Bdellovibrio bacteriovorus HD100: one gene and its partner. The protein of the gene in region 1 interacts with the protein of each later gene in a pairwise test. Links are inferred from orthologs where the notes say so. Each region holds a gene or a part of one and is shown in the gene's direction. Other genes may lie near its edges. The genes, in order: ung and ndk.

Region 1 (14,524 bases):
TTCGCGCTATTCCTTGGACTCGCCTAAGCATCGAAGGTGCTGAAATTCGCGAATCCATGAATAAACGCTACGCTCGCGGCTAAACCGTCAGCTCAAACGTATTTGATTTAGAATTATCTCGAGGGGATTTGAAGGGATGGTGTGCGCTTGCGACCATCCCTTTGTTTTTTCTACGGTCGGTGAAAAGGACCTCATCGACTGCGTTGTCGGCCCACGTCCTCGCTTCGACGTGCTTGGAGCACGCCTGCGCTGTGGGCGAGGGCCTCCGCCTTGCGCTGAGGCCCTTTTGACCGACCGTAATTACCTGTAAATTTACCACTACTTAACTCGTTGCGTTGGTTTTGAGGTGGGGCTGTGCTAGAACGCCCTCATCAAAACAACCAAGGAGTTAAAAGATGAAAGTTCTTTCCGCTGTCGCTGCATTGTTGGTGGCTTCTTCCGCTCAAGCCTGGAGCAATAAATACGTAGACGTTCAAAATGGCCGTACTGTGGCTGTTAAAGCTGTGGATGCTTCCAATCAGGATGGCATCGTTTCTTTGCGCGTGGTTGTTAAAAACCAGGCTTTGAATTTGATTGATCCAAAAGGTGTTGTGACTTCTGAACAAGATGGTTTCACTTGTGATGTTGAACGCGTGATCCTTCTGAACAGCTCTTATGATTCCGCTTCCAAAACTTATACTCAGGATTATGAATTGAAAGTGTCCTGGACTCCGGGTGCGGACTGGAGCTCTTGCACAGTTCAGGTTCAACACCCTTCTTTGAACAACAACAGCGTTGTTCTTTATGTTGAAGGTGCGACGACTTCTCCGATCGAAGAAGACTCTCGCGATCTTTACTAGTTTGATTATTGAAGAGTTTTATTAAAAGCCGGTTTGTGCAAAACGAACCGGCTTTTTTGTTTTCGGTGGGTTGATCCCGCGGTGGGCTTTTAAGCAAACCTGTCCGGCCACACAGTTTTACTGATCAGAATCTGCACCAGGCCTTGAAGACCCTTTTGATCTTCGCTGTCGAAACGATTTAAAACCGGCGCATCGACATCCAAAACTCCCAGCAGTTTTCCGTTATGAATCAACGGCACCACGATTTCAGATTTAGAGGCGGCATCACACACGATGTGCCCTGGGAACTGATCCACGTCTGCCACCAGTTGAGTTTGCAGTGTTTTCGCCGCGGTTCCGCACACACCTTTTCCGATCGCGATGCGCGTGCAGGCAGGCAGTCCCTGGAAAGAGCTGAGCAGCAGTTCGTTGTTATGAAGCAAATAAAATCCCACCCAGTTGATCTCGGGCAGGTGCTGTTTCAGCAGGGCAGAAAAGTTCGCAAGATTCACGAACCATTCTTTTTCGGCCAGGCCTTCGGCTTCGGAGTGCAGCTCTTTATAGAACTTGGTTTTATCTGAATAGTTGATGGACGTGTGCTGTTGCATATCTATCTCCCTTGAGTGGACCGTTTCTGAAAGGCATTCCAAACTGAACGGGCCGTGACGCCGATAGGGCGGTTTTTGGGACGGACCAAACATAGCTCAAGATGGGTCTCAGAAGCGATGGATTTATCAATCAGCACCAGATTTTTTTCTTTGGTGCATTCGCTTTTGGCGATGCGGCCCCAGCCGACACCACCTTCGATCATTTTCACTTTGGTGTGGTGATCGGGAACATAGATCTTGTGACCTGCCTCTTTGCCGGTTTTGCGAATCGTGGCATCGGGCCGTTCATTTGTTTGGCTGGTATAGACAAGAATCTGAGGATGTTTTGTGAGGAACTCTTTGGTCGGTGTGCGCTTTTCCTGCAGCAGGCGGCGGGACACGGCCGTCACCAGGATCACGTCTTCCAGGAAGATGCTTTCCAGGTCTTCGTTGTTCTTGGGGGTCGGAGCGATGGCCAGGTCAATCTCGCCATCCAAAAGGCGCTGATAGCCGCCCTGAAGAATGGATTTGCTGATGATCAGATTCACCGGCAGCACGGGGCGTGCGCATTCCAGGGCGATCAGCTCCAGAATCTCGGTAGAGATCAGCGGGTCGGCAGAAATGTGCAGTTCGGTGTCGGCCTTGTGGCGTCCCAGTTCGATACCCACGCGGGCCGTGTATTGGGCGGATTCCAAAGTGGCTTTGGCCACGGCATAAAACGCCTGGCCTTCCGGGGTCAGTTTTACTTTGTATTCGGAGCGGTCAAAGATGGTCAGGCTCAGTTCGTCTTCCAGATTCTTAATAGCGACGCTCAAGGCCGGCTGGGAGCGTCCCACCTTGTCGGCGGCAGCCCGGAAGCTTCCACATTCGATAACGGCTCTGACGAATTCCAACTGGTCTAAGTTCATAGGACCCTTAATGATACGATTTACTTATCAAGATGATTAAATCTTTCAAATTTTATTTATCGTCTGAAAGCCGTAAAGTCCATAGAGAAAGATAAACACGACTTTTAAAAAAAGGGAGCAACATATGATTCAGGTAAGAAAATCCAACGAACGCGGTCTGGCACAACACGGATGGCTGAACTCCAAACACACTTTCTCTTTTGCTGAATACTATGACGAAAACTTCATGGGCTACGGCCCGCTTCGCGTGATCAACGAAGACCGCATTCAGGGCGGCACGGGTTTCGACACCCATCCTCACCGTGACATGGAAATCATTTCCTATGTGATCGACGGAGAACTGGCCCACAAAGACTCTATGGGTAACGTGGCCGTGATCAAACCGGGCGAAGTGCAACGCATGAGTGCAGGCACGGGGGTTCGTCACTCTGAATACAACAACATTCCGGGCAAAGAAACTCACTTCCTGCAAATCTGGATCAAGCCGGATAAGATCGGTGTGGAGCCTGGCTATGCACAGAAAAACTTTGCTGACAGCTTCGGTTGCAGTGATTTGATTCTGGTGGCTTCGCACAAAGGCCGTGGTGGTTCCATCACGTTGAATCAGGATGTCGACATGTATGTGGCGAAAGCCCAGGATGCCGGTGAAAAAAATCACAAGACCTATCCGCACAGACATTTGTGGGTGCAGGTGATCAAAGGCGACGTGCAGGTGGACTCCAATTCCCTGACAGCGGGTGACGGGGCTGCGATCACGGACGTTGAGGCACTGAAGCTTTCCTGGGGCAAAGGGGCTGAATTCATTCTGTTCGACATGCCTTAATCGCAAAGGAATATGAGACGGTGCAGCTTTATGCAAATCGTAAAGTCTACAAATTGGAATCGACAGATGTGAAAGTGAAAATCGAAGTTGAAGGGCCGGAAACGCAAATCAGTCGCGAGATCTCCTTCCGCGGTGATCTTTCTGAGGAAGAAAAAGCGCCCACGTTTACGACGGGGCGCTGGCATTCATAGAATCATATTAAATCGACTTTATAGTTGTCCCAACTGTTTCAAACCCTCTTCGGTCTTTTTGCAGCCTTCTTTGAAGGTGTCGCTGGTAATGTCTGTGACTTCGTATTTAACTTCAGCCTTGCATGTCACTCCTTCATGCTGTGGAAAAAGTCTTTTGCAGGCGCCGTGGGCGGCTTTCATTTGCGCCAGGATTCTGTCTTCGTTCGGAATCCCACCCAGAAGGATTTGCAGGTGGTTGAACTCCAGAAGGACATTGTTGTAGTTGGTGATGAACTCTTGGGTGCAGTAGCCGTTGGCATCCACTGAATTTGTTTTGGCATTGCCCTCATCACTGCCACCACCGCCGGCACAGGCCGTTAGCATGGACATAACAAGAACGGTGCTTAGAAGTTGGATGGTTTTCATTTTAAATCCCCTTTGTTTTCTGTCCCAGTTTTCAGAAGCTGGAACTAAATTTTAGAAAAACAGCGGGTTTTTTCCGTCCCCGCTGCGGTATCCGATATGGACGACTCGCGGAGACGTAAAAGCAATGGCAGTGCCAAGGGGATTTAATAGGAATTAGAACTTACGGATCAGGCCGACAACGATACCACGGATTTCAACCTCATCAGGGGTGTACCACATGGATTTCATCGTTGAATTGGACGGGCGCAGTTCCACCATCTTATCTGCGTCCCCAGTTTCCGGGCGGGGGCGCAGATAGAAGCGTTTCACGGTGGCTTCATTATCTACCGTTGCCACAATGATATCGCCGTTGTTGGCGGAATTTTGTTTCTGGATCAAAATGATGTCTTCATCAAAGATCCCGTCTTCGATCATGGAATCGCCCTGCACCTTTAGCGCAAAGGATTTGGAAGGATTTCTGACCATGGAAGGGGGGACGTCCACGAACTCGTCGTGTTTGATGGCTTCAATAGGTTGGCCTGCCGCCACTTTCCCAAGAAGGGGAAGTGACAGGATCTCGTCACGAGCCTGGAGGAGCTGAGTGCGAGGAGACCCTGTCTTCGTCGAGACCGTTTTTGATTGCAGTTGATCCTGAACCGCCGAAGCGGAGTGGAGCACCTGAATGGCTCGCTTCAAGTTCTGGGGATTTGAGATATATCCCTTGTTCGTCAGCTGCTTCAGATAATTCTGAACCGAGTTGAACGAAGCCAGACCGAAGTGATCCTTAATTTCTTGATATGACGGCGAAACTCCTGAACTTAAGATGTGCGCCTCGATAAACTCGAGGACGGATTTTTCTTTCGGTGTCAGTGGTGGGAGGGGCGTTTTCATCGTCATAACTTACATACGAACTTACAGTGTAAATTATGTGTAAGTCAATAGCCTATTTTCAAAAAAAGAAAGGACCAGCCTTTGGGCCAGTCCTTCGTTGTTTTTCGCGCTGGAAGCGGGTTTTATTGCTTCTCAGGGGCTTTTCCAGCCTCGTCATGCTTCGGGGCCGGGCCTTTGTGCGCTGGGCCGTTGGAAGGGCCATGATGGCGGCGGGAAGCATCCACCAGCTTTTTGGTCGCAGGGTCCACCGGTTTATCGACGGCCTTCAGGATTTCAGCGATACGGTTCAGGTTCGTTGCCCAATCGGTGAAGATGATCTGGTTGGCCGCCGCATTCACATTCATCTCGCCATCACGGGAAGGCAGGATGCGCAGATCACGATTCAGATCCAAAACAGAAACATGCTTCAGTGTCGCCACCCAGGTGTACATACGCTGAGGTGAAATCGCAGGCACTTCCGAGCTGACCTCGATCAAATCACGCTGCACATTGCGCGCGGATTTCACTACCATCACGTCGTTTTGTTTGCTGATAGCAAAGCCGTTGGTGGCAAGGGCAATCGACAGGTGATTGAAGGCTTCTGTTGGCTCAAGAGCCTCTTGATTGTAGATCGAGATTTTCCCGCGCACGCCCGGATCAATAATGAACTTCTGCCCCGTGGCCTTCGAGTAGATCTCGATCACCTTGGTCAGTTCTTCATTATTGAAATACATTTTGATTTTGTCGGCAGCGGACGCCTGAGACACGGAAAGAACGGAAACAAACAAACTTGAGATAACGTACTTAAGCATGCATCCTCCTAGCGCTGTTTAGGCTAGGAGACCTTCCAAAGGCGGGCAAGTCCAGCTTTACAGCAGACCCGCCACGCAAGCTGCCAGAGCCTGTTCAGCGTAAGGGGACAGAATCATGCGGACTTGGTTGTCGCGGGTGGTGGATTCCGTATAAAGGTCACTGACGTCGTTCATATGCTCAATCAGGCAACCGGCCTTCTGAGTTTTGATTTCCATTTTAACCAGGCACTTTTTATTGCGCACGGAACAGCGGATGTCGTTGTAATGAACGCCCGGGGTGATGTTTTCCTGATTCAGGGTCGCCAGCAGCGTGGTCTCGTCCTGAGACGACAAAAAGGCCTGGGCAGGAGTTGCTGCCAAAGCCATGATTGCGGCAAGTGTAAGAGTGATAGTTTTCATAGAAGCCTCCTTGTTTCTAGCTATGCTTCAATAGCTAGTTTTAACAAGCAGGACGTCATAGGTAAAAGGTATAGAAAGAATTCAGATATGCACGTAAAGAATATTATTCCTTACGTGGGCATTCTTTCTTTTCGTCGTGGCAGACCGGTTTGATATCGGCAACCACCGGCTGTGACTCGGAAGCCACTTGGCGGGTGATCACAGGGATTGGTGTGGAGTTTTTGGCGTGGCTTACCGGCGCCATCGAGCAGTTTTGATAAAACAGTATCACGACGGGATTGATTACCAGCATCGCTACGAAACTAAAACTACCTCTATTCAACATACTTGCCTCCACACTGAGTCCTAATGGTCACACCCTTTCTTTTACGGACGAAAGCCTGCAAGACTTTAGTCAATTTGTAAGGATTCTCAGCTTGATTCAAAAAAAGGCGTTTTCTCATCTTGAGAGAATTCGCAGACACAGCGATAATGATTGCTGAGTGGTTAAGAGGACTATGAAAGCATTAATTTTTAGCGCGATCCTTATGACAGTTGTTGGGGCGAAGGCGAACTTCCCTGATCTTCAGCAAGACTGTATCAATGAGCTCAAAAAATTTCCAGGAGCTTGGGACGACAAGCTTTTGCAACAGGCCTGTGCCAGAGTGCAAATCGATACTCAGTGCGTGAGCGCTGAAGGTCGTCCTATCTATCACTACGAAAAGATCTCTTCCACACCAGGAGCCAAAAAGGTTCTGGTGTTCAGTATGATTCACGGGGATGAAACGCCGGCAGGCACCGTGGGCCGTTACTGGATGGAGCGTTTGGAAGGCATCGACCCGCGCAATTCCTGGCGTGTGATTCCGGTGCTGAACCCGGATGGTGTGAAATACAAAACCCGCTACAACGCGAACAAGATTGATATCAATCGCAATTTCCCAACCAAAGATTGGGATGCGGGGGCTTTGACTGCGTGGAGACGCTCTACGGGCTCCAATCCGCGCCGTTTTCCGGGTAAAGAAGGTGGCAGCGAGCCTGAAACCAAGTGCGCGATGAAGCACCTTGGTGACTTCCAGCCGGACTTTATCGTGTCTGTCCACACGCCGCTCAAAGTTTTGGATTACGACGGACCGAAAGTGAAAGCACCGCCAAAGTTTGATTATCTGCCTTGGAAATCTCTGGGGAACTATCCGGGAAGCCTGGGGCGCTACATGTGGGTGGAGCGTTCAACACCGGTGCTGACGATGGAGCTGAAAGACAACCTGCCGCCGAACCTGACGCCGTTTGAACAGCTTCAGGATATCATCGGGACGCTGGTGAAGTACGAGACCTCTGCAGAGCAAAAAAAAGAGGAGACTTCCACAGCCTCCTCTCCAACAAGCTTTTTACCTGTCGCCTTGGAACACTAGTTCCAGGGCTTTTTAGAAATCACTGATAGAATCTTCAAGACCCGGGAAGTCGATGAACGGGTTTCTGTTCCCTTGCATCTTGTGGATCGCGTCGTTGCGGCTGATTTCTTCGTCATCGAGTGGATCTTCTTTGGCCCACTTGCGCAAAGTCGCTTCCTGACGGGAATCAATTGGCAGGTCATATCTGACAGAGAAATAGAACAAAGCGCGAGCCACGTTGCCGCGGTGATTTGCCGGCGGCATGAACACATCAGCTCCACCTTGGGAAGCGCGACCGAAGCGGGACACTTTGCATTTCAGGATTTTTCTGTCCTGAACAACTTCACCGAAAGGGTTGTTGCCGCGGATAGAGTTCATTTCGTTGTCGGTCGGGTACAAGTGATGCATGTCCGCTTTCTGCATGTTCTTGTTGTGACGACCCGAGAAACGGCTTTGTGGCCAGGTGTGTTCGGTGTTCACGATGTTGCCATCCGGGATTCTGCCCGGAGCCGGCGCGTTGCCGCCGCGGAAGTCATCAGAGCCACGGATAGAGTCGCAGTAAACGTCTTTCACTGCATAGTCGCCGTGACCTTCATCAACCAAATAGAAAGAACCCAGAAGGAAGGTACGAGCACCGTCGTAGCCCAAAGAAACATGCTGATAGCAGTTGTCGCCGCTGCAGCCGTTTACGATCTGATCGTAGCTGCCGTTCACACGAAGGTGGAAGCTGCGAAGGACAAATTGAATATTCTTTTTCAGATCGTCGTTGGAAATTCCAGAAGCCAGATCGTGGTGGAATTTTTCACCATAATAAGGAACATCGCCGGAAGAAGGAGCTGCTTGAACCAAGGTGCAACATAGCGTGGACACAAGCATCAGCAGAGAAAGTGCGGTCAACTTCACAAAGAACCTCCATAGTCAGGCATTTGAGGTGCCTGGTAGAAACGCTGCGCCCTATTCGCAACATATACGGGGAAACACTATGAAGTTATTTCCAAAAGATTCTGTGGTTGCAACAACTTAATGAAAACCAACCGTTTACAAACAAATTTGCGCGGCGCGGAGGTGTCATATTCGACAAATTATCGGAAACAGGGCGGTTTTTAGCCCTGCTTTTTAAGATTTTTTCAGAAAACTCTCTGACATTTCAGGCGCAGGTCCCAGATTTTTTGCCACTCATTCTGGAATATCAAAGCCGCTTCGCGGGACTGAGTCACAAGGCGGGCTTGCAGGGACTTTTTATCCAACTGCAGTTGATTCCAGATATCCGGAGTGTAGGTCAGGGTGGAGCCCTCTTCCAGGGCATTCACTTTCAGGAACTCCGGGGATTCCTGCATTTCTTCACCGGCCCAGGCGTGGATGTAGGTGGAGCTCAGGAACTTCGTGTGAAGACCCTCGGCCCGATTATAGATGTTTTCATACTGTGACAACGGGATGTGTTTCAGCTCGGCCTTGGCATAGCGCTGACCATCGCGGTAAGGCACCGAACCGATGCAGACTTCCACCTTGTGCATTTGAAGTTTGGCCAGGTCCGGCTTCGTGACTTCGCAGGCGTAACCTTCGTCAGCGGGCCAGTCGGATGTCAGAAACTCTTGGCAGTTATGGGCCCAGGACAGAGCAGGGAATAAAAGCATGGCAAGTACAAGCAGGCGGTTCATGAGTACTCCTGAAAGCGCTGGTTATACCGTAAAGCCTGTGGGCCTTCCAGATCACGGGCCGTGCGCCTGAAAAACTTTCCGAACTGCTTAAGGTTCAGACAGGGGACTACGGCTTTCGCGGTGAATCTTGTCGCTGTCAAAGCGATGTGGAATACTGCCGATGTTTCTGGAGGGGTTCCTTGGTTAAGTATTTGATGATGGAGATTGAAAAGTCTCAGCTTATGAAGGCTGTGCATGACAACAACAGCCTGGTGCTGGATCTGGAGTGCATTCTGAGTGTGGTGGATGAAACCACCGACGTTCTGGAAAGAGCCAACAGCAGTGTCACCACTAAAATCACCATCAAAAATCCCCGCCTGAACCGCGTGCCACCTGTGGGCTACGTGTCTGAAGGGCAACTGGAAATCGACGACAAACCAAAAGGTTTCCTGCCGCTGAATCTGGAATACAAAGGCGACTTCCGCCTAAGCCTGACCCTCGGCCCGGATGAGTTCGAGACCGAAGGGGATGAGATCATTATCAAGACCGAGAACTCGGAGATTCCGTCGGGGTATCGTAAGATTCCCGCGATGGGGTGGTAGTTTTCTATTGCAAATAATTTGCGATCGTCCAAGGATTCTTGCGATCCATGCAGGACCATATCTGAGAAGTAAGTAGCGCAGCAATAAGAAGTATACCAAGTATTTTTGCAATCAGAGTTATCGTTCTTTTCATTATTCGTGTTTCCAGCTCTCGATTTCGTAAACGAGCCTTATGAAATAAAATCTCTGGACGTCATGATTCGTCTTAACTCCTGTTCCTGCCTTAGATTATTTGACTAGCAGCTCTAAGCTGACCTTGGCTCGGGAGTCTTCGGCGGAAGGTGGAAACTTCATCACCTTGATTTTGGAGATAATGCAGTCTTCAAATGCTGGGTCTTTGAAGTTCATGTCGCGAATGCGCGGATTCTTTACAAAGCCATCTTCATTTTGAATCCAAACAAGCGTTGCCCTTCCATCCAGGCCAGGCGATCTCTTTAATGCATCTTGAATGCAGGACTTGAAAGCATCCTGGTTCTGATCGAGCGTGCGATTGGTCGCTTTTTCCGTCGCGTCCAATCGTTCTTCGCGCGTAGGTACATTCGAACAAGAAGAAAGAATCAGTGTTATCAGGGCAAAGAGAGTTACTTCCTTCAATCGATACTCCTTGAGATTGAGTGTATAACCTTGTTTCATTAATTGGCTGACGTAAAGGCGACTTCAGCGATGACTACCTCTGGGGGGACGCGGAAGCGTACAGGTAAGATACTGTTACCCGTGCCACTTGTTACTAGAAGGTGGTGGCCATCCTCATGAATTAGGCCGTAGCGATACCTATCTTGAAACTGCGAAGGGACAATCGGTGAGTTGATGATGGGAAAGTTGACCTGTCCCCCATGAGTATGGCCTGCAAGCACTAAAGAAATATCAGAAGGAATGCGGGGGAAAACGTCGGGATTATGTGTAATTGCGATAGACGGAATTTCAGAAGCTTTGTGTGCGGCTATATAGTCCCACAGATGTTCATCCTCCCAGTAGTCGCCAAGGCCAATCAGTCGAAGCTGCGCACCTTTCCATTTAAGATCAATGTGCTGATTGTCTATTAGTTGGACATTGTTTGTAGTTAAGGCTTGCACTACGTCTGTTTTGCCTGACCACCAGTCGTGATTCCCAAGGACTGCGTAGACACCCAATGGTGCTTCAAGTTTCTTTAGCTGATGAGCTGATTTAACAAATGCTTCGGCGCTTCTTTGGGCAACGAAGTCACCGAGAAAGACGATTATATCTGGTTTTTCGTCATTTAAGGTTCCTACAATTCGTTCGAGTCTTTTCTCATCACCAAAAAATCTTCCAATATGAATATCAGAAACGATTCCAATCCGAAGAGGACTGAAGTTGTTTTTGTGAGCCATTGTAAGGCTATATCTTTGGGTGGTGAGAGAGCTTGGTTCTAACCAAAAGGCCCAAGCTGCCAAGATTCCGCCTACAAATACCAAGATGTACATTAAGAATGCTTTAAGTCGCTTGATCATTGATCTATTCTGAAAGATTGAGTGCGGCGGGTACAGTCAAATAGCAGTGAAGGGAAAAGGCTGCGGGGGGGCAGCAGCCTTTCGGTGTGTCTCATTAGTAAGCGAAAATCTTTTTAATGTCTTTGTCGATCTCGGGTGTGATTTCAACCTTCAGGGCGCCCAGATTTTCCTGCAGTTGTTCGATGCTGGTGGCACCAAGGATCACGCTGCTGACGCCCGGTTGGGCGGCGGTCCATGCCAGTGCCAACTGCGTGCGGCTGCATTCTAGTTTGTCGGCGATGCCTTTAAGTTCCCACACGCGCTGACTGTTCTTTTCGGTATAGAAGGTGTCCTTCAGCCAGTCGATGCGCGACAGGCGTCCTTCGCTGACGCCTTTGTCGTATTTTCCGGTCAGCATGCCAGACGCTAACGGAGACCAAGTGACCAGGCCCATGCCGTGTTGTTGGGCTTTGGGTTGCACATTGGTTTCAAACTTGTCGCGTACAAGCAGGTTGTATTGGGGCTGTTCGACTTGCGGTTTGTAGTAACCACCCTTGTCACAGATATCCATGGCTTCCTGAATCTGTTCTGCGGTCCATTCGCTGGTTCCCCAGTACAGAATCTTTCCGTGATGAATGAGGTCATCCATGATGCGCACGGTTTCTTCCACCGGGGTTTCGGGGTCATAACGATGGCAGAAATAAATATCCAGATAGTCCGTGCCGATTCGTTGCAAAGACTTGTTCACGGATTCCAGAATGTGTTTGCGGGAAAGACCCTTGTCGTTGATGTCTTCACTCATCGGCCAGAAGACTTTTGATGAAATCACCAGCTCGTGGCGGGGGAAATCTTTTAAAGCGCCGCCCATGATGCGTTCGGATTCGCCTTTGGCGTAGATGTCGGCGATGTCGAAGAAATTGATTCCGGCTTCATAAGCCAGGCGCAGAATGCTGCGGACGGAAGTGAAGTCTTTGACGGTGCCACCAAAGGTGGTCCATCCACCCAGAGAATAGGTGCCGATTTTAAGACCGCAACGGCCAACGCTGCGGTAAGGCATATTGGGATTGAACATCGGGGCCTCCTTGCAGAAGCCCCATTATCTTAATGAAGAACCGGATGTTGCAAGTAATGATTGATTTCGATGATTCGGTCTTGCTGACTGACCACGGAATCCTGAATCGCCACCAGCTTTTGCATCAGATTGTCTTTAGCAAGCCTAATGGCTTCGAAGATATCCTCGTGGACGCCTTCAGCCTCTGCCTTCGCGCCGCCCTCGTTTAAGACGATGGCAATACGATACAGTTTCTTCAGACCCTCGCGGGTGAATTCGCGCCCGTCTGTTTCATACTGGAGCGCAAGTTTTCGGGGATCCCGGGCTACTACCGCAACCACAGTCTGTGGAGTCACAAAGTGTTCAAACTCTGCGATCTGCTGGTAGATAAAGGACTTAACCTCAGGATTTTGCTCAATAAGCTCAATGGTGGGGTTGAGAAGGGTCGTCATAGGCGGCCTCCTTTTCCTCGTAGTTATAGTGTAACAATGGGGTCGAATTTTGTCTGGTCAAGAAGACTGGCACCGAAAAAATAATTTGAAATCGAATAGGTTTGCATTAGAATCCCGAACCTGGACCATGGACCTGTGTCAGATTGAGATGGAAAATATTAACTCAGAAATCAAATTAGACTCATCTTGGAAGCAGCATCTGCATCTCGAATTTGAAACCGAGCGCATGCAGAAGCTGAATAAATTTTTATCTGCTGAATACAAAGCGGGTAAAACAATTTATCCCCATGGCGATGACTACTTCGCGGCGATGAATCTGACTCCTTTTGACAAAGTGAAAGTGGTGATCGTCGGGCAGGATCCTTATCATGGCCCTGGTCAGGCGCACGGACTTTGTTTTTCTGTGCAAGACGGCGTTCGTTTTCCTCCGTCTCTTAGAAACATCTTTAAAGAGCTTCACGACGACGTGGGCGCGACCATTCCACAAAGTGGCTCCTTGACCAAGTGGGCTCAAGAAGGTGTGTTGTTGCTAAATGCCGTGCTGACAGTCGAGGACGGAAAAGCCGCTGCCCATCAAGGCAAGGGCTGGGAAGAGTTCACCGATAAGATCATCCACGTGCTGAACGAAGAAAAAGAAAATCTTGTGTTCATTCTGTGGGGTTCTTACGCACAGAAAAAAGCGTCCTTCGTGGATCGCAAAAAACACCTGGTGCTTGAGGCCGTGCATCCATCACCGCTGTCCGCTCACCGCGGATTCTTTGGGACCAAGCCCTTCTCCAAAACCAATGCCTATCTGAAATCCAAGGGTATTGGCGAAATCAACTGGAACCTGGTTTAACTCCTTCGGGGGGCGTCCAAAATAGATCCATCCCGGTGTTTTATATCAAGCCTGCAAGGGTAAAAGCTCTAGTCTTCGCTGGGGACCTTGGCTAAGATATAAGAAGGTCTCAATTATTCACCGGGAGGATTTATGAGATGGCTTGTTATGGTGGCTTTCGTGGCACCCGTCTTTACAGGCTTGAATCCGGCACAGGCGGGTCCGTCGATCCGTTTGGTCGCAAGTGAACACTCCACCATCACCGCAGACACCGTTAAAAGCATCCGTGCTGATGGCAACGGGCTGCTGGTGGTCTTTACGAAAACAGCCGGAACCTATTATCTGGATCGTGATGTCATCAACTTTGAGACCTACCGCAGAAGGCTGGAAGAAAGTCTGAAAAATCAGAAGCCTGTCAGCGTCAAGGCCGAGCAGCATCAGCTCAATATTGTTGAAGTAAAATAAGGCCCCGTTGTAAACTGGTCTCCGTCGTAAGGAGACCTTTTATGCGTCATATTGCTGCTGCTTTTGTAGTGTTGTCCCTGGCTTCCCAATCCTTTGCCACTTCCGCTGAAGAAGTGAAAACCAAAACCGCTGAAGCAGCCACTGCTGCGGCTGATTACACCAAAGAACAAAAAGAGCAGTTCCAAAAAGACATGGAAGAAAATCTGGCGAAAATGAAAAAAGAAATCGCCGAGATGAAAGAAGCTGCCTCCAAGAAAACCGGCGAAGCAAAAACTGAGTACAACGATCAGATCAAAGCTTTGGAAAAAAAGCAGGAAGAAATGAAGAAAGATCTGGCGAAGATGAAGAAAAGCTCAGGCAAAGCCTGGGGCGAAATGAAAAATGGCATGAGCAAAGCGTGGGATGCGATCTCTGATTCCTACGGTAAAGCCAAAGCCCACCTGTCAGAAGAAAAATAATGAAAAAAAGCTCACTGCTCTTCACCACCGAATTGCCTCGTCCCGCAGACCTGGGGGAAGAGCTGTTGTTGATCCACGACGAGATCTTGCCTCGTAAATCCAAGACCTTCAAAAAATGGATGGCGCAGTTTCCACTGCGTTATCCGGTGAAGGCCGGGGAATCTCTTAAGTCCGTTCAGAACTTTCCCGAACACATCACCAAAATCGTGAAGCTGTGTGAAGGCGCTTCCAGCCGGCGTTTGACGGTGGTGGTCGCCGGGGGCGGCAGTGTCGGGGATTTTGGCGGCTTTGTTGCCAGCATCCTGAAGCGTGGCGTTCGTCTGGTGCATATGCCCAGCACCTGGCTTTCGGCGATTGATTCTGCTCATGGTGGCAAGACCGCTTTGAATGTGGGATCAGCGAAAAACCAGATTGGCACTTTCTATCCCGCTGACA
Region 2 (14,549 bases), 290 kb from region 1 along the record:
TATCGCGAATCCGCCGGGCCGATCCAGCGGGGTGAGCCCATCGTGGATATCATCGATCCCCGCGATATTGAAGTTGTCGCAAAAGTTCTCACCACAGATGCCGTCAAAGTGCAGCCCCAGTCTGTTGTGAAAATCTTCGGGCTGGGTGACGACTCAGAGCTTGAAGGCCGAGTCCTCCGCGTCAGTCAGGCGGGCTTCGTTGAAATCTCCGCCTTGGGAATAGAAGAGGAAAAGACCGAGATCTTCATCGAATTTCAGAAACCCCCGCCGGTGCAAATCGGACACAACTTTCATGTCGAGCTGCTGATTGAAGTTTCCCACACAGATCAGGCCCTGCAGGTTCCTCTTGGTGCCCTTTTAAAGAACAGAAACAACTGGGCGGTTTACACAGTTCAGGATCAGCGCGCGCATCTTCAGTCCGTGGAAATAGCCAAAAGAAACGACTCTCACGCCGTAGTTAGCAGCGGTCTTAAGGCGGGAGAGCAAGTGATTCTCTTCCCCGGGGACCAGGTTTTTGACAACAGCAAAGTGAAGATCAGAAGGAACTCGCACCCGGATCCTTAAGAATTTCTCTGCGATTAAGCACGGGCTATGGAAAATAGTCTCGTCCTCACTTAAATTCAGTACTGGATTTCACAGGAGATTTTATGGCCTCTGTTTCCATTCTTGTGGCTGATGACATCATGGCTCAGTCAAAAAAAGCCCGAAAGAGATCCGACGATCTTCGCAGCATCGCCACCCACTTTGCACGGCTGTTGAAGGCCGACCTTCACTTTCTCTACGTTGAAGATATTCCTGAGCGCCTGAGAAAAGGGGACAAGATCAAGAGCCTTGATCAGCGCAACCCCCAGATGACCGCCAAACTCAGAGCCGAGTTAGAGGCCCTCAATCCCGGCAGTGAACTGCATCTGGACCGGGGCAACCCGATTTTAAAAGCACTGGAATGGGAAAAAAAGCTGAATCCCGATTTGATCGTATTGGGAACCCGCGGTCACAAAGGTCTTTCGAAATTCTTTCTGGGAAGCGTGGCCGAAGAGCTTCTTCGTCGTTCACGCCGGCCCGTTCTGGTTTTGGGCCCCCATTATTCTTCGGCTGAATTTCCGGCAAATCCTCGTGCGGGATTGCGCATTCTGCTTTTGTCGGATCTGACCTCCGCCAGCAGCCGTGCGGAAGCCTACACCCGCAAGCTAGCACAAAAAACCAAGGCCCGCGTGACGCTGATGCATTCCGTGGGGGACCCGATCATGCGACTGCGCCAGATTTATGCCCAAAGCCGCATTCCCATGTACTCGCTGGAAAAAGAGGTTCAAGAGATCAAAGACTTTGCCCGGATCCAAATGAAAAAGAAAATGGAGCGCTTCAAAGAGGACGGACTGACCGTGCAGGCAAAGCTGATAGAGCATGACAGGGATCTTGCTGACGACATCCAGGATGAACTGACCGAAGGCTATGACCTGGTTGTCATGGGCACTCATGCTCACAATCGGCTGCTGACCGTGTTCCTGGGAAGCACCTCCAGAAAAACCTGTCTGCTGTCCTCTGTTCCCGTGATCATCCTGCCTTCTTCATCGTGAAGACTGATACGCCAGAAACCTATTTGTCGGCGGGGTAGTAAGGAATTTCGATCACGGCACGGGACCCGGCCGCCCCCATGATGGCTCCCACCACCTGGCGCAAAGACATGATCGTTGCGCCTTTTTGGCCGATCACACGACCAATGGCCTCTTTCGGGCAACGGACCACATACTGGGTGGTCTTTTCACCAATCACCACATCCACGCCAATTCCCGGCGTCTCAGGAGCCAGCATCTGCAGAGCAGACAGCAGAAACTCACGCGCCTTTTCCCGAATCTCCGTAATATTGTCGGCCAATGGCGCCGCCCCGGATTCAGCTTTGGCGGCTGGTGAGGAACGCACTACTTTAATCACTTTAACGGACTCGGAAGCCATAAAACTCCTGTTAACAGTTTCATGTTAACTTAGATTTTTGCTTTCACCAGATCCTGGACGCAGATAGTGCTCCCCTTCTAATAAAAGGAACACACCATTACAATTTTTCATTAGGCCCCCATTAAAAGCTTTGGAGGCCAGCTCTGCCCGTCAAACGACAGAATATTATTGTCTAGTAATCTTACGACAATGTAAGCATCGGGAATGACGAAGTTCTTTTTCCTTCTGACCCTGATCTCCGCGACTGCTTTTGCCCAATCCGAACCCGACTGGACAGCCGGAGTCCCGGTCCCCCCGGGAGGGAGATCCAACATTTATTCGTGGAACGATTTTGATTTCCAGGCCACTTTGAATAAGGGAAAAATCCACGCCCAAGTCTATCCCGTGACCGTCACCGGAATGCTGCCACCCTACGAACCCGTGCGCCGCCTGATTGAAGAAAAGAACAGCAATCCTTTGCGCAAATGGATTCAAAGCCTGATGAAAGGCCTCAGTGGCTTCCGAAGTTTTGAGGACGTTTTAAAAAATCTGGGCCTGCACAAGTACCCGCTTGAAAACGAACGCGGGGTTTATGCCGTTCCCTATCCGAATGAAATCCGCCCCGACACCCTGATGGGTTTTGGTTTGATTGAACGAAACGGCGCTGAAGGTTTCACGTTCAGCTGCGCGGCCTGCCATTCATCCAACCTGTTTGGCAAAACAGTCCTGGGCATGACCAACCGATTCCCGCGCGCGAATGAATTTTTCATCAAAGCCAAGAAAGTCATGCCCCTGATGGATCCGCACATCTTTCAGGCATACACGCGCGCCACCGATGCGGAAACCGCCTTGTTGGTGGAGTCCAAAGAACGTCTGAAATCCGTGGCACTGAAACAACCCATCGCCCTGGGCCTGGATACATCTTTGGCGCAGGTCAGTCTTTCCCTGAATCGCAGAGCCAAAGACGGATACGCCAACTACAGCGACAAAGCCGCAAGATCACCGCGGGCAGATGCCTATCTGGATAACAAGCCCGCCGATTCCAAACCCGCCGTGTGGTGGAACGTGAAATACAAAAACCGCTGGCTGTCGGACGGAAGCGTTCTGAGTGGCAACCCGATCTTCACCAATCTAATCTGGAATGAAATCGGGCGCGGAGCGGATTTGCACGAGTTAGAGCAGTGGCTGGCTGACAACGATCATATCATCAAAGAGCTGACCACGGCCGTCTTTGCGTCTGAAGCTCCGCACATCACCGATTTCTACCCGGCGGAAAAAATCGATCTGGGACGCGCCAAAGCCGGCGAGCAGATCTTTAAAAACACCTGCGCCAAGTGCCACGGCCACTATGAAAAAGCCTGGAACCTGCCGCAGGCCTTGGTGCTGTCCGCAGCCGAGCGCCTGAAAACCGTCGAAGTGCGCTACAAAGAAAAAACCCCGGTAGTGAATGTCGGCACCGACCCGTTCCGCCGTCAGGGCATGAAGTCTTTGGAGCAGCTGAATGATCTGGAGATCTCTAAAAAGAACGGGATCGTGATCAAAGCGCAGGAAGGTTATGTGCCGCCACCATTGGTGGGCATCTGGGCCAGATGGCCGTACATGCACAACAACTCGATCCCGAATCTGTGTGTGCTGCTGACTCCGGCAAAGAAGCGTCCGTCGATCTATTACTCCGGTGAAGCGTTGAACAAAGACACGGACTATGACTTTAGCTGCGGTGGCTACCCTATCGGTGACAAGACACCGAAGGCGTGGAAGACGCGCGAGCATCTTTACGACACCCGCAATCCGGGCATGGGCAACATGGGTCACGACGAAGGAATCTTCATCAAAGACGGAAAAGAAATTCTGTCTGCCGAAGACAAATACAATCTGATCCAATTCCTGCAGACACTTTAAAATTTTTTTCGTTGCGAGTGTTCCATCGCAACCATCAAACGCGGGCGCTTATTGGCGTCCGCTGTTCAATCCCTAAACACAAGCCAGCATCGTATTTACCATGAATTTCCGGCAAGTCCGTGAATTCCCGTCCTGAGACACCTTGGCACTGTTGCTGCAATACTCCCCAGCCAGTAACCAAAAACACATTAAACCCCTTTTAGGAGTATCCATGAAAAAGTCCGTTGTCGTTGCTTTGTTGTTGTCTGCCACTATGGCTCAAGCCACTGAGATCTCTCAGGTTTACTCTGCATCTGTGACCTCCACAGTGGACTCCATCCTGGCGATCCCTTTGATGACTACAGGTGGTGTTGTGGCGACGTCCGCTTCTATCTCTGGTCAGACTTTGAAACTTGTTGTTGAAGCTAAAGAAGATGCTGCAACGATGGTTGCTTCTGATGGCGCGATCCGTGGTGTGGCTTTGCAAAAAGCGTTGGAAGCGATCCGCGCTGAAAACCCAAAACTTCAGGCTTCTGATCTTGAACTTGCTGAAGGCATCCTGAAAATGTAATTCGCGCTTCATCTCCTCCTCTTCTCTGGAAAAGGGCTGCCGCGAGGTGGCCCTTTTTTATTTTCATATCAATCACTTAGGTCCCCATAGTCTGGCACTGAATTTGTATTAACTTTCAGAGCAGGGCTTGGATTTTCCAAAGTCCGGGCAGGTTTGTCTCATTTTGAAACAAGGAGAGACCGATGAATAAAGCAGGATTGATTGTCGCCGCGATGCTAATGGCTTCCAGCGCTCATGCTTCATTCAGTTACTCTCTGACCGAAGGACCCGCAGACAAACAATTCAGACAAAACGCTCAGATTCTGCTGAAACAGGCCGAACAACTGCTGCCGGTTTCCATTAAATCCAAATTCAAAAAACCTCTGGAAGTCCGCTTTGAGAGCCTCAAAGAAAACGGCGATCACGCTTTGGGAAAACTGTCCTGGGGCAAAGTGCGCATCGACCTTAAAGCCATTCCAGAAATTCGCCGCGGTGAAAGCAATGCCACGCGCACCAACCGCACTCACAAAACCTTCTATCGCGAGATTCTGGCAACCGTCGTGCATGAGACCATTCATGCTTATGACAAACTGAACGATCACGATGCGGATGAGGCCCGCATGATCCGTGTGTGCAAAGAGGAAAAAGAGGACCGCCAAAACACCCGCACCAGCCCCGAGTGCAAGCCTTACGAAAACATGTATCGCAGCTATTCACAAAATCCGTATTTCACAATGATTGCAGGGTTTGTTGACAGCGACGAGTCCTGGATGAAACACCGCAGTCCTGACATTTATGAGCTGACCAGCGCCTTTGAATCTTTCGCGGTGAATATGGAATATTTCCTGATGGACCCGGACTATGCATGCCGTCGTCCATCACTGTACCACCTGTTCCGCACCAAATTCAAACACACCCCTTTCCCGAACAGCGGCTGCCAGGTGCCACTCAACTATGTGATCCCGGACTTCAAGGGTAAAGACAGCCCGCTCCGCAGTATTGATCCGAGCCGCATCTATCAGGTGCACTATCTGCTGGCCGCAGAAGGTGAAGCAATGATGAGCGGATGGGGTCATTCCATGTTCCGTCTGGTGATGTGTGCTCCGGAAAGAAAAGTTGTCGGTCCCGACTGCCTGAAGGATCTGGATCAGCATATCGTGCTTTCTTACCGCGCTTTTGTGAACAGCATTCAGATCAACACCCTTAAAGGTCTGACCGGGGACTATCCTTCGCGTCTATTCCTGGTGCCCATGCATCAGGTGATTGATGAATACACCAAGACGGAGCTGCGTGATCTAAGAAGTGTCCCTATGAATTTGTCTCGCGATGAAATCCGCCAGTTCGTGACCCGCACGATTGAAACCCACTGGTCTTATGACGGCCGCTACTATTTCACCTCCAACAACTGCGCGGTGGAATCGTTGAACCTGATGAAGGGGTCTTTGTTCCGCCCGGAACTGATCTATCTGGAAACCAAAACCCCGATCGGTCTTGAAAAGGATCTGCTGCGCCTGAAGATCGCTGACAATCGCGTTTTTGCAAACCGCACCCAGGCCATCAACACAGGCTACCTGTTTGATTCCTACCGGGACCGCTATGAGATGAGCTTTAAAGTTCTGAAAGACACTATTGGTGTTAATCAAAAAGACTTCCGTGAACTGCTCAGCCTGACGGCCTCCCAGCGTGGCAGTCTGTATTCGCGCATCAACAAGCTGGAAGGCAAAACCCGTCGTAAAGCGGCGGCTGCGATTGTGCTGCTTGAAAACGGTGCCCACCGCTTCCTGACGGCCGCGATCAAAGCAGATCTGACCCAGCATGTGATCAAGGAAGAAAAACAGGCCGCCAAACGTGGCGAAACCACCCGTCAAAAAGAGATCGTGACCGCATTGACTGAAATCAGCGACATGTTCTCGCAGCCGGCTTCGTTCCTGAAAGGTGCGGAAGGTTACGGTCTGCCGACGGAGCAGGACTGGGAGCAGGTTCAGCGTCTTTCCTCGCACAAACAAAACCAGGGATCTGACATCTACGATGAAGTGCAGAAGAATGTGGAAAGCCTGATCAATTCGGCCCAAATGAAGGAAATTGAAGCCATTAAAAAGAACGTGGAATTTGCGCTTAGCTTTATGCGCTCCATTTAACATTTGCGACGGACAGATTTGACGATGAAGAACGCCAAGCTGATATTTACATTTGCAATGATGCTGACGTCCCTGGGGGCGCAGGCCAACACATTCAACGAAGAACGTGAAACCCACGCTCGTGGAATCATGGTGGCCGTCGACACGCGCGACCACCGGCAATGCCAGACCACGAAACGCAGTCTGGAAGACCTGGTCCCTCTGGAAGAGGATCTGTGTGCCGCTGATGAGCTCAATCCCCTCAGCGTCGTGGTCATCACCATACCCATAGACGAATGGGACTTTATGGCCGAGATCGACAACTCCCGCAATGCCGAAAAAAGCATCCGCGACACCAACGCCGGATTCGTTCGCGCCAGTCGCACCAATTTGCTTTTCATTCTGCCCAGTGCCAGAACCTCGAACAACATGATCCGCGTGGCCGTGCGCCGCCACCAAGCCACCGTGGCCCAGGTGCGTGTGTCGGACCTGTCCATGCTGCATGAAATGAATTTTGGCTCAGCCATCGTGCATTTTACCTTAAAAAATATCCCCCACCAGCTGACCGAAAAGGACCGCGAATCCGCTGAACGCATCGTCCGCCGCGTGCGCGTGCGCTCGAACGCCATTGCCGGTGCAGAACGCGAAAAAACAATTTTGGATTCATTGAACGTGGTCTCTACCATCAATTCATCACTCAACGAAGCGGCAAACACTCCGAATCGATTTGAGATGAACTTGTTCCTGCCGGATGCCTATTGCCGAAGGGAAAACAAATGCTCCAAGGGCGATGACGACCGCCTGATTCCGCTGGGACTGGGGTTTTCATTTAAAATCAGATTCTAAAGCAGATACGCCGGATCTTTGCGATAATGGGCGAAGGGATCATACTCGCCCACGTCCAGGCGTTTTTTCTTGTTATACTTTTGCCATCTTTCCACCATGGCAAAAGCATCATAGTCGATACCGCCGTTTAAAAGATGATCCTGCAGATTTGTCGCCACCGGCTTTTCTTTGGTGGCCCGGGTGAAGTTCAGCACCGGTTTGCCAAACTCGCGCTGCTTGCGAAAATTCAATGATGGTGAATCACTCAAGAATTCAAACTTTGCCTGGAAGATGGTGTTTTCTGAACTCCACTTGAGCTCCTGGAACTTTTCCGTCAAAGCCTTTCTAACGGCGCGCACGGCATGCACTTTCAAAATTGGATCCTCGGAAGACGCACGCAGTGATTTTTCCAGCAGATAGCCCTTTTCATCGACTTCAAACTGCAGCATCACGGTGCCGAAGTGATTGTACTGAGCAAGAATCGAATCAAACATCAGCTCGCTGTCAATGCGCCTAAAAACCTCGCGGTGATAATCCCAGTTGTCAGTGTCGGCAAAGACGTTGGCACTTTCCAGTGCATAGGTGGCGCGATCCCGAAAGTCTCTCGCAGGCCCGTCAGAGTTTTCAGTGACATCTTCACTGTCATTGAAGTCATAGGTTTTAAACAGGGACTTTGTTATCGTCCCGGGCTTCGCACCCATGGCTTGCGACGCCCCGGAAGGGATCCCTCTTTTCGGACCCGCGGAAGGCGCGTGGGATTTTTCGACAACTGCAAACTCCACCGGGATCGGGTCCGGACTGTGGGGCACTTCAATAACCGCAGGTTTTCCCAGCCACAGGGCTGACAAAGCAAGGGCATGAATCGTGACAGAAGTGAGGATCCATCTTGAGGAATGCATGGAAAAAACGCTATCCCAGGATTCAGTTCGAATATAGAAGAGCCTATAACCCCATGCGGCAATTTTCCATTGACAGCGCCTCTTCCGGCCTCTATTTAAGGGCCACTCAGGAGATCTAAGATGAAGAAATTATTGGTTTTTGCCTTGCTGGCCGCCAGTCCCGCATTCGCCGGCCGTGTTGATGAAATCCAGATCATGACCACCGAAGATGTCGAGTTCACCCTGAATCTTTGGCAGAACCGCGCAAGCTATCAGATCACCTACCAGAACTTCACCACCCCGTCCGAAGGCCACGATCTGGCTGTTCAGACAAAACTGGTTGTGAACATGCCGAACCAAGGAAACCAAGAGTGGACATGTGTCACTCAATTCGTTAAAACTCCTAGGTTCTTTGAGATTACTAAAACAGTTTGTCATTAATAAACAAGGAGACACCATGTCTATCGAACAAACATTCTCTATCATCAAACCAAATGCCATGAAGAAAAACGCTATCGGCGATATCGTGAGCATGTTTGAAGCTAACGGCCTGAAAATCGCTGCTGCGAAAATCACCGTTCTTACAACTGCAAAAGCTGAAGAGTTCTACGCTGAACACAAAGCACGCCCATTCTTCGGTGAGCTTGTGTCCTTCATGACTTCCGGTCCGGTTATGTTGATGTGTCTTCAGGGTGAAGGCGCAGTTTTGAAAAACCGCGAAATCATGGGTGCTACGGACCCTAAAAAAGCAAACCCAGGCACAGTTCGCGCGAAATTCGGCGACAACGTGGGTGAAAACGCAGTTCACGGTTCTGACTCTCCAGAGTCTGCAGCTCGTGAATTGGCTTTGTTCTTCGAAAAACACGAAATCTGCAACGTTTAATCGTTCACAGATTCAAATTTGAAATTAGCGATATAAAATGTCTGCGAAATCAAACCAAAGGGGAGCGAAAGCTCCCCTTCTTGGTTCCAAGATCAAACTGAATATTGAAAAACTCGCCATTGGCGGTGCTGGAGTCGCTCGACACGAGGGCATGGTTGTCTTCGTTCCTCAAGCAGCGCCCAATGAAGAAATCCTGGCGGAAATCACTCTGGTAAAAAAGAACTTCATGGAAGCCCGCGTGGTCGAAATTCTGACGGCCAGCCCCCATCGTCGTGAACCACCCTGCCCGGTGGCGCACACTTGCGGCGGCTGCAACTGGCAGCACATCACCGAGGAAGAACAGCGCCGTCAAAAACACACGCTGGTTCTGGAAACGATCAAAAAGTTCAACCGGGATCTGGAATTCAACTATCTTCCCATCCAACCAAGTCCGCGTGTGCTGCGCTATCGCAACCGCATTCAGCCGAAATTCAAAAACGGCCGCTTCGGTTTCTTTGCGCGCAATTCCCACCAGATCGTGGAAACGATGGACTGCCTGATCACGGAAGAAACTCTGACCGATAAATTTGCCGAGGTGAAGGCCTGGGCCGAAAAGAAAAATGCGAAAGATCTTCAGCGTCTTGAGATGTACATCGCCGAAGAAGGTGATGTGCGCTATGGCCTGATCACTGACGAAGATGACGGCATCGGTTTTTCTCAAGTGAATCGCTTTCAGAACGAGGACCTGCTGCGCACGGCTTTGGACTGGGCGGGCGACGGTCCGTACAAAAAAGTTTATGACCTGTATGCCGGTGCCGGGAACTTCACCTTCCCTCTGGCGGCAAAATACGCCGGCTCGGAAATCATTGGTGTGGAACTCAACCCGAAGCTCGTGGAGCGGGCTCGTTCCAAAATCACCGACAAGCGCATGACCTACTTCATGTCGGATGTGGAAACCTACATGCGCCGGGCCAGCATTGGAAAAGACGATCTGGTGGTCCTGGATCCTCCTCGGGCCGGAGCCAGCGAATACACCATGCAGACCCTCGCCGCCGCCCAGCCACGCAAGATCATCTACATCAGCTGCCACCCAGTGTCTTTGGCGCGGGATCTTAACTGGTTCTTTGCTCAGACGCAGAAACTAGGCATCAAGTACAAGCTCGACCGGGTGCAGACTTTCGAGATGTTCCCGCAGACGGATCATGTGGAAACTATTGCGGAACTCAGGGTTGACTCTTAGTCCTCTAATGATACCTTTTTAGCATGCGTAAATGGATTCTCGCTCTGTGCGCCCTGACGATGCTGGGTTGTGCCAGCCGGTCGGCACAGGAAAAACAAAAAGCCGAACTTCATCTTCGATTGGGTGTTGCCCATATCGAGACTGGTGCTTATCCCTATGCCTTGCAGGAGCTGCTGAAGGCGCAGGAACTGGATCCCAAAAATCCCGTCATTCAAAACAATCTGGGTCAGGTCTATTTCTTCCGCGATCGTCTGGATCTGGCCGAAAAACATCTGCGCCAGGCTTTGAGTCTTGAACCCCGCTATTCTGATGCACGCAACAACCTGGGCCGCGTGCTGATTGAAGCCGGTCGTTATGCCGATGCTGAAAAAGAAATCCAGCTGGTGCTGAATGATCTGACTTATGGAAATCCGGAAAAAGCCTACATCAATCTGGGCCTGGTTAAGTTCAATCAGAAAGAATATGCAGCCGCCCGCACCTCTTTTGGCAAGGTCATGGACTCTCAAACGGATGACTGCATCGCCAACACCTACTATGGCCGTACGTTCTTTGAAGAAAAGGACTATGGTCGGGCTGCCGAAGCCCTGGATCGCGCTATCGGATTCTGCCAGAAGAATCTGTATGATGAGCCTCACTACTACAGCGCGCTTTCCTACTATCGTCTGGGCGAGAAATCAAAATCCGTCGCCCGCTTTGAAGAGTTGATAAAATACTATCCCACCGGTAAGTATCGCGACAAAGCCAAGGGAATGCTCAGTTTGATTCGAAAGGGACATTAATGAAAAAGACCGGAGAACTTCTAAAAAAAGCCCGCGAGGAAAAAGGCCTCTCCCTGCACGAAATTGGTCTTTCTTTGAAAATCAGCAGCAAGGTTCTTAAAGCCATCGAAGAGGGTGATGAAACCCAATTGCCGGCAAAGACCTTTCTGCGCGGCTTTGTACAGAGCTATGCCAACTTCCTGCACCTGAACTCAGATCAGGTTCTTGAAGTCTTCTACGAGGAAATGGGTTCAACAAAACCCAAACCTTACATCCGCCAGACAGAAGAACCCAAAGCAGCGGGAACAACAACCGAATCAGAAACAAAACCGGCAGGTGCGGCAACTGAAGGCACTGCGGAAGCAGCAGCTCCGGCTCCGGAAGCCACTGTCACGCCGATTCGCAAAACCCCGCCGCCAACCAGTTCCAACCACGGCATGCAGTCCCTGAAAGAAAATAAGAACACCAAAACCTACATCATTCTGGGTCTGGGTGTTATTCTGGTGGGCCTGATTTTGTTCACGAAAAAAATGATCGACAAATATTCCAAGGAAGCCGAGGTTCCAAGTGCGGAAGTCGCGCAGACCATGGAAGGGGCCACTCCGGTTGTGGTCGACACCACCATTGATGGCGGCACTTTGACTGAAGTGGATCCCAATGCCACTCCGGGCCCGCTGGGCAACCTGACGACCGCTCCAACACCAGCAGCGACCGTGTCCTCCACTGCAACTCCCGCAGCGTCTCCGACTTCGGCAGTTTCAACGCCGGTGACTGCAGCAACTCCTGCGGCGTCTCCGACTGCAACTCCGAAACCGACGGCGACTCCCAGTCCTGCTCCGACCGCAACTCCGTCCCCGACACCAGTGGCGTCACCAAGTCCGACGCCCACTCCGACTCCAAAACCTGAGTCCGGCAAACCCGTGGAGCTGATCGTGGAGGCTTTGGATTCAGTCGAAATTGAATACTCCGCTCCGAACGGAAAACCGCAAAAGATCCGTCTGTCTGCTGAGCAGGTTCACACCTTCAAAAGCAAAAGCGGTCTGAAGATCAATTTCTCCAACGGTGGCGCTGTGAATCTGATTTTGAACGGAAAAGAAGTCGGCATTCCGGGTGACCTTGGCAAACCCATCCGCTTGAGCTACTAGTCTTGAAAGATCTATTCCGCATCTGGTGGATCAGCCTTCTGGTAAAACTTGTTCTGTCAGCACTCATCCCCTTGAGTGCTGATGAGGCCTACTACTGGGTGTGGGCCCAGCGCCCCCAGCTGAGCTACTTCGACCATCCCCCTCTGGTTTCCTGGCTTTTTTATCTTGGACACTTTCTTGAACCTTTCATGAACGCCGTGCGCTGGCCGGCGGTGATTCTGGGTCACGGGCTTTTGGCTGTGTGGTTCTATATCCTGAAGGACAAGATCGATTTTGATAAAATCAAAGTTTGGACCTATCTGGTGCTGTTCTCCCCGCTTCTGGGGTTTGGCTCTTTGATCGTAACTCCGGATCTGCCGGTGATGTTCTTTTGGTCATTGGCGATTTTACTGGCTCTGCAGGCTCTCGACAAAAAAGCTCTTTCCAGCTACATCTGGCTGGGAGTGGCGTTAGGCCTGGGGTTCTGTTCCAAGTATCACATCGTTCTTTTCGTGCCGTGTCTGCTGGTGTATCTGACGGCAGAGAAGCGCTGGAAGGATGTGCGCTGGAATGGGGTTTTGCTGACTCTTGTGTCCGGTCTGATCTTCTGCACACCGGTTCTGTTGTGGAATTATCAGAATGACTTTGCTTCGTTTGAATTCCAAATCAAACACGGCTTGGAAAAAAGCTCTTACAACCCGGAATGGACCCTTTCCTACATCCTTGGGCAAATCCTGATCGTGTTCCCCCTGATCTTCTGGGCTGCTTTGCGGGCAAAAGTTCCCAAGGACCTGCGCTGGTTGTTCTATTTCGGCTGGGGTCCATTGCTGTTCTTCCTGTTCACTTCCTTCCGCGCTTTGGTGGAAGCCAACTGGCCGATCATCGCTTATCCGGCGATCCTGGCATTGGCGCTATTCCATCCGAAGGTGCAAAAGTGGACAAAAGTTTACGTGATCTTCTGGGGCGCGATTGTCGCCGTGGTGCTGGCAACCTTGTTCACACCGTCCTTGCGCAAGCTCAGTGACAAAGTCGAAGAGCCTTATGTCTTCCAAGAACTGAGCAGCGTGGCCAAAGAAGTGAGTCCACTTTACGCCAGCAGCTATCAAATGGCGGCCTCACTTTGGTATTTCAGCAAAGTTCCGGTGTTTAAGCTCAAGGGAATCAGCCGTTATGACTTCTTTGACACACTCCCGGAAGCCGAGCCGCAGGGCAAAGTTTTTTATTTAGTGAAGCGCGAGAGAAATGGTTTACCAAAGTGGATTTCCGAACAACAATGGCAGATGAAAGAGATTCGAAAAATCTCTCCTGACTTTGTCCTGTTGGAATTCACAAGACCATGAAAGTAATTGCAACTCTTTCTTTTTTGCTGGTGACCTTCTTCTTGTACGGATTTTATCTGAATCAGTACGAACTGGCTGTGGTACCACCACAAATCACCTCACAACACTCCTCAAGAAATCTGTATGACTACAAAGGTGTGCTGAATGTGCACACCGATCTGTCCAGCGGTTCGGCGACTTCCAGCTTTGTCATCACTTCAGCAAAACTGGCCAATCTGGATTTTATCTTCTTCACCGATTACAACGTTTTTAATATCCCGACGACGTTTGAATCCTACCACGGAAATCTGCTGGTCTTTAACGCCGGCAAGTACAGCTATCTGGATTCCCGTTTGATTTACTATTCGCTGAATCAAGAAAGCATCGGGGCCAACCTGGGTGATGCCCAGGTGAAACTGTCGGATCTGTTGTCGCAGAAAACCGGCGCCAGCAAAGACACACTGACGATTTTGGCCCACCCTTACAAGGCGGGTTACTCCTGGTCTGGAGAGATTCCTTCAGGCCTTGATGGGTTTGAGCTGCTGAACATGAAAAGTCTGATCAACCGCGCCTGGGCTGAGTCCAAGATCTCCACCATCTGGAGCCTTTTGATTTACCCTTTCAATCCGCGCCTGGCCTTCGTTCGGCTTTACACTGAACCCACGGATGAAATCGCACTGTTAAACAAACTCAGCCAGCAGCGCAAAGTGGTTGTCTATGCCGGAACAGAAGCCTCGGCCCGCGCGATTCCTCTGGCAAATTACTTCATTCGCTTCCCCAGTTATAAACGCAGCTTTGAATTCATGAGCAATCACGTGCTGCTAAAGTCCGAATTGACCGGAAGCTTCAACAGTGACCGCACCAAGATCTTCAATGCCATTAAAAACGGAAGCTTCTATATCGCGCTGGATACTTTAGGGGATCCAAAAGGCTTCTCAGCCACTATCGAAGATGGCAATCACAGCCACATGATGGGCTCCGAGGTGAAGTTCAGTAAAAACATGAGCCTGAAAGTGATTCTTCCGGCAAAGCCCCAGGACTTTTTTGAAATCATGATCATCAAAGACGG

The links.
Region 2: the proteins of ung (region 1) and ndk interact in binary tests that used the Escherichia coli proteins (3 or more experiments, as listed by UniProt). The link is inferred for Bdellovibrio bacteriovorus HD100 from one-to-one orthologs.

The regions. Positions count from the first base shown.
Region 1 is NC_005363.1:3,408,233-3,422,756, reverse strand. The notes cover bases 11,628-14,342. They hold ung (uracil-DNA glycosylase), read left to right. Parts: upstream 11,628-12,497; coding sequence 12,498-13,187; downstream 13,188-14,342. Other genes in these bases: BD_RS18445 (dehydroquinate synthase/iron-containing alcohol dehydrogenase family protein), read left to right, coding at 14,089-14,342; BD_RS16005 (sll1863 family stress response protein), read left to right, coding at 13,673-14,089; BD_RS16010 (hypothetical protein), read left to right, coding at 13,320-13,631; BD_RS16020 (hypothetical protein), read right to left, coding at 11,948-12,349; BD_RS16025 (aldo/keto reductase family protein), read right to left, coding at 11,628-11,918. Outside these bases: BD_RS16105 (TraR/DksA family transcriptional regulator), read left to right, coding at 1-83; BD_RS16100 (hypothetical protein), read left to right, coding at 396-839; BD_RS16095 (GAF domain-containing protein), read right to left, coding at 929-1,426; BD_RS16090 (LysR family transcriptional regulator), read right to left, coding at 1,429-2,313; BD_RS16085 (pirin family protein), read left to right, coding at 2,438-3,136; BD_RS18215 (hypothetical protein), read left to right, coding at 3,190-3,327; BD_RS16080 (hypothetical protein), read right to left, coding at 3,346-3,732; transcriptional repressor LexA, read right to left, coding at 3,886-4,602; BD_RS16070 (type II secretion system protein D), read right to left, coding at 4,725-5,393; BD_RS16065 (hypothetical protein), read right to left, coding at 5,451-5,792; BD_RS16060 (hypothetical protein), read right to left, coding at 5,896-6,117; BD_RS16055 (M14 family zinc carboxypeptidase), read left to right, coding at 6,290-7,180; BD_RS16050 (endonuclease I family protein), read right to left, coding at 7,193-8,062; BD_RS16045 (hypothetical protein), read right to left, coding at 8,287-8,817; BD_RS16040 (hypothetical protein), read left to right, coding at 8,997-9,398; BD_RS16035 (AgmX/PglI C-terminal domain-containing protein), read right to left, coding at 9,627-9,992; and 3 more genes. UniProt on the Escherichia coli protein: Excises uracil residues from the DNA which can arise as a result of misincorporation of dUMP residues by DNA polymerase or due to deamination of cytosine.
Region 2 is NC_005363.1:3,686,404-3,700,952, forward strand. What follows is about bases 7,608-10,347. They hold ndk (nucleoside-diphosphate kinase), read left to right. Parts: upstream 7,608-8,634; coding sequence 8,635-9,060; downstream 9,061-10,347. Other genes in these bases: BD_RS17500 (hypothetical protein), read right to left, coding at 7,608-8,198; BD_RS17505 (hypothetical protein), read left to right, coding at 8,319-8,618; BD_RS17515 (class I SAM-dependent RNA methyltransferase), read left to right, coding at 9,098-10,279; BD_RS17520 (tetratricopeptide repeat protein), read left to right, coding at 10,303-10,347. In the rest of the region: BD_RS17465 (efflux RND transporter periplasmic adaptor subunit), read left to right, coding at 1-564; BD_RS17470 (universal stress protein), read left to right, coding at 648-1,574; BD_RS17475 (KH domain-containing protein), read right to left, coding at 1,594-1,950; BD_RS17480 (c-type cytochrome), read left to right, coding at 2,155-3,828; BD_RS17485 (DUF2388 domain-containing protein), read left to right, coding at 4,040-4,378; BD_RS17490 (DUF7844 domain-containing protein), read left to right, coding at 4,561-6,495; BD_RS17495 (hypothetical protein), read left to right, coding at 6,520-7,320; more of BD_RS17500, read right to left, coding at 7,317-7,607; more of BD_RS17520, read left to right, coding at 10,348-11,058; BD_RS17525 (helix-turn-helix domain-containing protein), read left to right, coding at 11,058-12,182; BD_RS17530 (ArnT family glycosyltransferase), read left to right, coding at 12,185-13,501; BD_RS17535 (CehA/McbA family metallohydrolase domain-containing protein), read left to right, coding at 13,498-14,549. UniProt on the Escherichia coli protein: Major role in the synthesis of nucleoside triphosphates other than ATP. The ATP gamma phosphate is transferred to the NDP beta phosphate via a ping-pong mechanism, using a phosphorylated active-site intermediate.